2 regions of the Mesobacillus subterraneus genome follow, and region 1 is predicted to be linked to the other one. Evidence: riboswitches for the same ligand, from Rfam matches in the RefSeq annotation. Region 1 holds a riboswitch; the other holds the start of a gene.
The links. A riboswitch is a leader RNA that binds a small molecule or an ion and turns the genes downstream of it on or off. The one in region 1 is predicted to bind preQ1.

Region 1 (4,547 bases):
AGGTCTAAACATGCTATATGGCTTAAACATGCTCAGTGAGTCTCCTTCAGTTCCTTGGGATTGATCTTTAATATTTTCAACCTTTGTTATTGTGATCAAGAATGAAATAATCGGTAATTTGGAAAGGCAAACTGAACGATCCAGCCTGAGTTTCAGGAAAAAAAACAAGAGAATATGAAAGAAAAAAGTGATAATATTACTCCGGTAAAATTCATCATAATCAAACAAAAGGTGCTCGATCAATAGATCGGCACCTTTTTATCCTAGTGTGTCATTGCTTTATTATTGAAAATGTTGTTAATAGGGTTAAGCAGTATTGCGCCAATTCCCTGGATGATGGTTTTAACAATAACCTGGCCTAAAATCGCTGCAGGAACAGCTTCCCACGGAAGGAAGTTTGCTCCTAATGGACTTAGCCCGATTACGACAAAGATGACTGAATCCAGGAGGCCGCCAACTAATCCGCTGTAGAAGATTCTCCAGCTCATTGGAAGCTTAAGCCTCGTGTAAATTTCAGTATCAGTCGTCTCAGCAACAGCAAAACTCAATGCCGAAGCAAAAACGATCGTAAGTGTATCTCCTAGTATATACGAAACAATAGCAGAAAGAACGAGCGCCAAACCGATGAACATATAAGTTTTCGCCCGGCCGTACTTATTCTGCACAAGGTCACGGAAAATGAATGTAGCCCCTATCAGCAATGTCCCCATCGGCACAATGAACATTCCAAATTGAAGTGGCGCAAGAGCAGCTGTAATCACATTGGCAGTAACAATTGAAATTAAGTATAAAAAGATTCTCATTATCTTACCTCCGTCTATTAATATCTTTATCTATTTTTGCATGATCGCATAAACTGAAATTAGGTATCAAGATTTCCTTCGAGGAACTCATCCAGCCCTCTTTTTCGTAACTTACAGGCCGGACAGCTACCACAGCCATCTGCAATGACTCCGTTATAGCAAGTCAGTGTTCTTGACCTGACAAATTCAAAAGCGTCTAAATCATCAGCCAGCTTCCAAGTTTGTGACTTATTCAGCCACATTAATGGTGTATGAATGACAAAGTTCTCGTCCATTGATAGGTTAATAGTTACATTCAATGATTTTATGAACACGTCCCTGCAATCTGGATAGCCGCTGAAGTCCGTTTCGCAAACACCTGTTACGATGTGCTTTGCTTTCACTTGGCTTGCAAGAACTCCAGCAAAGGATAAAAACAATAGATTCCTCCCCGGCACAAATGTTGATGGCAGTTCTCCGTCTTCCCCATCCTTTACATCGATATCACTTCGAGTAAGTGCGTTAGGAGCTAGTTGGTTTAGCAGACTCATGTCAAGAACATGATGCTTAATGCCAAGCTCGCTTGCAATTTCTTCTGCACATCGTATTTCAGTCCGATGACGCTGGTTGTAATCGAAAGTGACTGCTTCAACCTCTCCAAATTCCTTCATAGCCCAAAACAGGCAAGTCGTACTATCCTGTCCGCCGCTGAATACGACAACGGCTTTTTCATTTTTCATAAGAAATGCTCCTTTACAACAGAAAAAACAGTACCACTAAGACAGCAGTACTGTTTTCCCTTAGTTTTTTTGAGAGGGTAGCTAGAACCTCTTCCGTCAGAACGGAATATGTAATTTTGACTTTTTTATTTTATCATACATTTTATAAAAGAAAAGCTTATTTTATGTCAACATTTTTAGATTTTTCTAGGTCATGGTGCCTGAAGCAGACAGCTGCCCTTATCGTCGAAGAGTGATAGTACTGACGGCTCTATAGTCAGTTTATTCAAGAATCAGACTAAATAGTTCTTCGCGTTCTTTGTTGAAACTTTCTTTGGAACGGCAATCCTGAAGATACCATAATCCTGACAGGGCATCTTGCTCATACAAAAATTTTTTACAGGAATAAAATGAAAACAGGCACCTATTTCTAAAACCCATAAGGAGGGAGGATAAAGATGGATATTGGGGCTTATTTTTCAAGAAGTCGAGATTATTTCAAACAGAATTCTCAAGAATACCATGACTGCGACCATCCACAATGCGATGATGTTGATTCAGCCTTTACCTTTAGCTCACATTCAGATTGCCCAACCATGGATGATCTGGAATCAAGTTCACATCATGGATATTGCCATAGCTATAAAGATGATTGTGTCCCGGTAATTTTCGACCGCCGGTATAATTTCACTGATCGAGAGTTATGCAGCAGGCATTTCAGCGTCCGCTTGGGAGGTTTGCGGCACAAAATGGCAGCAGTATTACGTGGTTATATTGGATGTAAAGTTATTATAGGGTCAGAATGTGACAGCAAGATTAAAAAAGTCAATGGTCGTATTTCCTTTGTTGGAACAGATTTTGTTGAGCTAGTCATCCACAAAAAAAACAAGGGAAACCGTAACTACCCAAAAAAGAAATATAAGATGATTCCGTTTGATAAAATCAATTGGTTTGAAAAGGATGAAGGAAATAACGCCTGAGCAAATGCTCAGGCGCTTCTAATTGTTACTCAACCTTTTTTCAGGTAGCAGAACGTCGTAAATGGTATTGCTTTAACCTGTGCACTTTCGCTGACAAGAATAACGTTTCCGTTTTCTAGCCCTGCCAATGAACCTATTACCTTCTCAGAATTTGTATAGATTTTTATTTTTTCATCCATAAATGTTTTAAGGTACATTGATAACTTAATCCTGAAAAAGATCTGGATCAGCTCAGGATCATGAGCTACTGTTTCTCCAAAATTATAGGTCAGGTCTCTCCGAAAACATGGATCGATATCTACTAAAGGAGCTTTGGCTTTCGGTAGATGATACGGCTTTTTGGATAAAACCAGACAGATCTTATTGAAAGGTATAATGAATGTCTTTCTGTTTTTCTGAAGTTGGACAAAATCACTGCCTACTAATTGGACAAAGCCTTCAAGGAAATTTTTGTTCAATTTATTTTTTTTACATTTATGCTTGCGCTTCTTCTTGGCAAGCCGTTTCTTCTTGTGATACCTTTGCTTCTTGGTCTTCTTGTTTAAAACTTCCTCTTTTGGCTTTAGTGGACTAGCTTCTGTAAAGCTCTCCCCAGAATCTGAACAGTTGATTTTAATCTTCACCATTTCCCCTGCCAGTCCATCGAATAAAATTCTCCGTCCAAGTTCAGACTGCACATTTGATAGCCCGAGGTCCAATAGCATACGGTTGGCTTTATCAATTTTTTCTTCTAATTCGTGCAACCGGTCATCAGGCATACAAGATGTCGGTGAAGGGATTTTTGGAGTTTCGATGATATCGGGACAGCCCTCCGGTAAGCACAATTCATCTTCCGGATCGGTTGCAGAAGAGGAACTGCTTTCCATCATCTCATGGCTTGAAGACTCATCAACTGGAATTTCAATTTTATGCCTTTTCTTCATTGCTCCACTTCCCTTCAACTTCCTCAAGGTGCGGCAGGTATTCCTTTGGATCCTTATGAACACGGAAGATTCCCCACATCCCCAATTCTATGTCCCAGCGGATATTGCCGGAACGGTACAAGTAATCTCCTGGGAAATTGAATACTCCTCCTGCTCCTCCAATCAAGCGCAAATCATCTGTATGGCCCGTAACCATATGGCCTAAAAATGACTGAATCCGCGAATCAAGATCTTTACTGTCAAATTTCCAGTAATGTCCATGAAGGTGGAAGGTGTGAGATCTGCGCCTTTCTGCAGGAGTGGTAATCCGTATAACCACTGCCTCGCCAGGATATGCCTCGAATAAAGGTGTCGAAGGGTCCCCGAAAATTTCTGATGAAAACAGCTCGTGCATTACTGGGTGTTCCTTGTATCGATTGATTAATCTCTCACTACGGTAGTTAAATCCTCTTGACCCATAATCATACGTGTCGACTTCTTCGAGCACTTCTGTATCTGGTATGACCCCATCCATAGGATCAATGATGACCTTTCCATTTTTATCCTCAAGTCTCACACCATCATGCAATATGAGGACGAATTCTCTTGTAGCAGGTAGCAAGGGGTGGCAAAGGACGACATTTTCACCGGTATTCACTTTTTCCTGGCTGCGAGGGTCAAGGTATGTTGTAAATCTTGATTCAGCAATAAATGCTCCAAATGTTCCAAACGAACGGTGGTTTCGCAAATCAGCCATGTCCCACATAGAACACATTCCAAACTGGCCATCAACAAACCATCTATACGTGATTGTCTCACCAGGACCGACAGTTTGGTCCGGATTGTAACCAACTGTGTCTCCACTGGATGTCTTTACGTCGTAATTCAGCAGGCTAGTGTGCAGTGATATCCTTAGTGACGGAGGATAAAAGGATTGTTCTTTTACCGGCGGGTAAGGGTGGATTCCATCTTCAAAGGGAAAGAGTTCTTTCTTCAGCTCACTTGTAAGGGTTACCTCTACAAGGTCTCCGACATTTGCCCTTAAGATTAGAGGAACCGGATTCTTTTTTCCTGAGAGAATGTCTTCTGCATCCTCTTTTAAAGAGAAAATAATTCCAAATGGGTCATGATCGCCATATGAGTTGTATTGAATTGGTGTCTGGA
Region 2 (4,547 bases), 1.6 Mb from region 1:
AGATGTTCATATCGATTCATTATCTTGCTCCTCTCACCATGCTCCCGAAGGCGGGATCTTTTTTAGCTAAAGCAGAGTCCGAAGTTCAGCCCTTCACCACTTTAATCATGTCTTCGTCCCAGCTTTCAACTCCCTGTTTAAAGACTAGCTTTGTTTTGAAATGATAAGAGATATCCTTGCTTGAAGGAGGGACATCCAGCGGCAGCAGGAAACTGAACGGCACCATATCATCTCCATCTGGCTGAATCCTCACCTGTACATCGATTGATACAGTATTCAGTACATTTTCTGCATCTGTCTTCAAATTTACCATCACAAGTGCACACTCAATGAGCTGGAGATCCTGGTCAACCGTCCCGCCCTTGATCAAAAACTTCCCATTTACCGAATCACCAGGGATAAAAACATCCTCCTCTAAAATCAGGTCGATTTGGGCGGAGCCTACCCCTAGCAGAGACATATACTTCCGTAGCAGCATCCTGTTCCTCCGTCTATTTACTTTTTTGGATTGGTGTATTTCTCATCCAGCCGCTTCTCGATGATCTCGATCCGCTTTTGGTCTGCTAACAATTCTTCTTTATTCTTTTGAACAAGTTCCTCAAAACTAATCTGTAATTTCTTCACAACATCCACACTCCAATATTTAAATTTATGTTTCAAGATAAGAAAATGTCTCTTGAAAAAGTCTTTTTCGTAAACATTTATTTGTGCCATATGAACTCTTCCTGGTTCTTTGAAAATGGGAATCTGTCGATTATGGCCCTATTCTTTTCTTGCCTTTTACGGGAACTTATCTCATCTTTCGTTGATCATAATCTCTTCATCGCTAATACGGGTACATCGCCTTCAGTTTATCTAAGAAAAACGCAAGCGCCTTGGTCAGCCCAGACAAGCGCTGGAAGGCCGACCAGTGAAGTCGCTCTTTGACTTCATTGGTCGGATCGAAACCGAAAAGTATAGCCGACTGCCCAGAAACGCAGAAACTGGAGACTCCGACAAAAAAGCGCTTTTTGCTTCTGCCGGCGGAGTTGAAGTTTCGGAGTTTCTAGGAGGCGACACTGGACTAGCGTCTCAAGGAGTTAGGAGCCGCAGCCAGACAAGCGACTCGAGGGGCTAGGCGCTGGAGCTGGACACTAATCTAAGTACAAAAATTTTATACTTTCTTATCCAGCAAAAAAGACCTTCACCCGATCAGGTGAAGGTCTGGAAACAAATAAAGACCTTCACCAAAATGGCAAAGGTCTTGCTAACAACTATCGTTGCCAACAAAGCCGGGAGTGACCTCCGTATTGACGACTCTGTTGTGAAAGCTACTCCCCTTTAGGAGAAACTATTCAAATGTACCATTATGATACATGACATTACGTATTCCGTCAATTCTTTCAATTCAGCTGAAAATTCATCCTTATTCAGCTGCCTCGCCGAACTTTCCTTCCTGATAATCACGATAGGCTTGGCGAATCTCGTCCATTGAATTCATCACGAACGGTCCGTAGGCGACCACTTCCTCTTTGATAGGTTTACCGGAATATACCAATACTTTAGACCGCTTATTCGCCTTCAGCGTTAGTTCACTTGTGCCTTCACCTTCGTCGTTAAAAGTCAAAGTCGCTGCGGAAGATTTTTTTAAGTTTGTCTGGCTTGAGCCGGCATCGATTTCACCAGAAAGGATGTATAAGAATGCGTTATGAGATTCCGGCAATTCATAACTGAATTCCGCTCCCTCTGCTAGCTGGATTTCTGATAAGGAAAAAGGCACTAATGGTTCTAGAGGCCCTTTCACTCCAGCACTTTCACCTGAATACACCTTCAAAGTTCCACCGTCAAACTGGACAACAGGTGCATCCTCAGAAATTACATTTTGATAAGAAGTCGTTGTGCCTTTCAGCTCTTTAGGTAAGTTCAGCCAAAGCTGCAGTGTATGTGCTATATCATTGTCCACTGCCTCTTCTGCATGCCGTGCACCGCTTCCTGCATTCATATATTGTATGTCACCAGCTTCCAGGATGCTGTGACCGCCATGATTGTCGATGTGCTCAAGCCTTCCGTCAATGATATAGGTGATTGTCTGGAAACCGCGATGAGGATGATCAGAAAACGTCCCGCGCTTAAACCAGTCCTCCGCCATTAAAATGAAAGGATCCAACTCCCTCCAGTTTTGCGGATTCAGTACCAGTCCTGCCTGGAGGTGCGGCATCCCTCTTTCCTCATATTGAACAGTCCAATGTTTCTTGATATCTCTATTAAACATTTGCAAAACCCCTTTATCTAAAATAGCCTAGTCTTATCATCAAATTATAACAATGCGATATTATATTTTAAAATGAAGATATTTTAAACTGAGGTATTTAGGTATGTTCCATAGTGGGATCTCCAACTATTATTCTAATAAAATTATATTGTGAGAAGGACTCTTATCCTATATAATATAAAATTGGCTTTTAAATAACGTGGTTCGTAACCATCCCACGTAAAAAAACTAGGAGAGATGAAAAATGAATACGAGAACGATTGTCCGGAACGGGATTCTGGCTGCCTTATATATAGCCGTTTCTGCCGTCGTCCAGCCCTTTGGCTTCACAAATGTGCAATTCCGCGTATCGGAAATGTTCAACCACTTAATTGTTTTCAATAAGAAATATTTCTTTGGAATCGTTTTGGGTGTATTTTTAACAAACCTGCTCTTCTCACCAATGGTCGCATTTGACCTCGTCTTTGGAGTTGGCCAGTCAGTGATATCCCTACTGATTACAATTTTCACCGCAAAATATATTAAAAGCATCATCGGCCGCATGATTGTGAACACATTGGTCTTCACATTCACGATGTTCCTGATTGCGATTGAACTGAACCTGGCATTCCAATTGCCATTCTGGTTCACATGGCTGACAACCGCTGCAGGTGAATTTACGGTAATGGCAGTAGGTATTCCGGTCATGCTTGCGATTCACAAGCGCGTGAATCTGGAAAAACTGGTTTAGATAGATGAAAACGCATGGAGAAGATATCCATGCGTTTTTTTACGCCTTAAGCCTGAAGGCTGACGGAAAATTTCATCAGAAACTCCCTATCTTCTTTGAAACCAAAATCTGCTTCGCTCATCTCACTGACCTTTTTCCAGGCAATTTCATGGATCAGCCCGTCAGGATCTTGAATTTGGCTATCTCCTCCGGTTACTTTTATCTCGAAGTACTGAACCTTGACTTTCACTCCGGAAATGAGTCCAGTTTTCATAAAAAGCTGACGGACGATTTCCACTTCATACCCTGTCTCCTCCAGCACTTCCCTAATGCAGCATTGATCGAAAGTCTCTCCGGTTTCTTTGCCTCCTGCAGGTACTGCCCAAAGTTTTTCTTCGTCCTCTGTCCCCTGCAGGACCATCAATATTTCCCCATATTTATTGATGCATACACCAGCAGAACCTTCCCATGATTTCATTCTCATATCCCCCTTAACTTCCTAGCAAAAGTCTCCTCCGCGACGCTCCCTTTTAGACATTCCCTAAGAATAATAATTCCGCCTTCAACATATAATTCCTTTTTTTTGTCATAGCATATTGTAGGACTTTTTCCTGGGGGAGGTTCATTATGATCATTCATGTTGTCCAAAGAGGGGAAGCCCTGTGGCAAATTGCAAACAGATATGAAGTAACCGCTGTACAGATCAGCGAAATAAATGGTCTGGAAAACCCAAACCAGTTGGTCGTTGGCCAGGCTTTGCTTATTCCATCTTATGATGTATTCCATTCTGTCCGATACGGCGAAGCATTATTGGTCCATTGCCCAGCGATACGGAACTACCATAGAAGCCATCATCCGGGCTAATACTATCACCAACCCTGCCCTTATATACCCTGGCACTGTCCTCCGCATACCCGCCATCCGCCATACGATCCAGCGCAGTGAAACTCTATGGCAAATATCCCAGCGTTATGGGGTAACCATACAGGCAATCATCAAGGCGAATCAAATCCAAAATCCGAATCTGCTGTATCCAGGGACTATTTTAGTCATTCCAAAACGGAAACCCACAATCGAATCAAACGCATTCACCTATCATTCAGACGAAAAGGCAATTGAACTGGTCGGCGAAGTAGCCGATCTAATGACCTATATTGCTCCGTTCGCGTATGTCATTCAGCCTGAGGGTTCGCTTGTTCTTTACATGAAGGATGATACCGAAGCTATCCAGACAGGACTTGCTAAAGGCGCTCTGCCAATGATGTCGATCACCAACTTTACAGCGACTGAGGCTGGGGAAAATATCGCCCATGAAGTTCTTGCTAGTGAAGCAAATCGTAACACACTGCTAAACAATATCCTTACTGTCATGCGTGAAAAAGGTTACCGTGGTTTGAACATTGATTTCGAGAATGTCCTGCCTGTTGACCGTGAACTTTATAATACACTTCTTCAGGAAGCTGTTGATGCCCTTCATAAAGAAGGCTATTTTGTTTCAACCTCTCTTGCGCCAAAAATCAGGGCCGATCAAAAAGGACTATTATATGAAGCACATGATTATCCTGCACACGGCAGGATAGCAGATTT

Region 2: another riboswitch for preQ1. It lies ahead of LC048_RS17365 (QueT transporter family protein); the one in region 1 lies ahead of queC (7-cyano-7-deazaguanine synthase QueC).

The regions. Positions count from the first base shown of each region.
Region 1 covers NZ_CP129019.1:1,776,418-1,780,964, reverse strand. Annotated here, with positions in the region: gene LC048_RS09155 (VUT family protein) at 264-803, opposite strand; gene queC (7-cyano-7-deazaguanine synthase QueC) at 863-1,522, opposite strand; PreQ1 riboswitch class I at 1,577-1,619, opposite strand; gene LC048_RS09145 (hypothetical protein) at 1,960-2,481, shown strand; gene LC048_RS09140 (hypothetical protein) at 2,511-3,404, opposite strand; gene LC048_RS09135 (multicopper oxidase domain-containing protein) at 3,388-4,547, opposite strand, start outside.
Region 2 covers NZ_CP129019.1:3,334,299-3,338,845, forward strand. Annotated here, with positions in the region: gene LC048_RS17340 (protein kinase family protein) at 1-20, opposite strand, end outside; gene LC048_RS17345 (sporulation protein) at 86-478, opposite strand; gene LC048_RS25145 (FbpB family small basic protein) at 496-714, opposite strand; gene LC048_RS17355 (hypothetical protein) at 911-1,117, shown strand; gene LC048_RS17360 (pirin family protein) at 1,406-2,251, opposite strand; PreQ1 riboswitch class I at 2,445-2,489, shown strand; gene LC048_RS17365 (QueT transporter family protein) at 2,496-2,981, shown strand; gene LC048_RS17370 (NUDIX hydrolase) at 3,028-3,438, opposite strand; partial or broken gene LC048_RS17375 (LysM peptidoglycan-binding domain-containing protein) at 3,588-4,547, shown strand, end outside.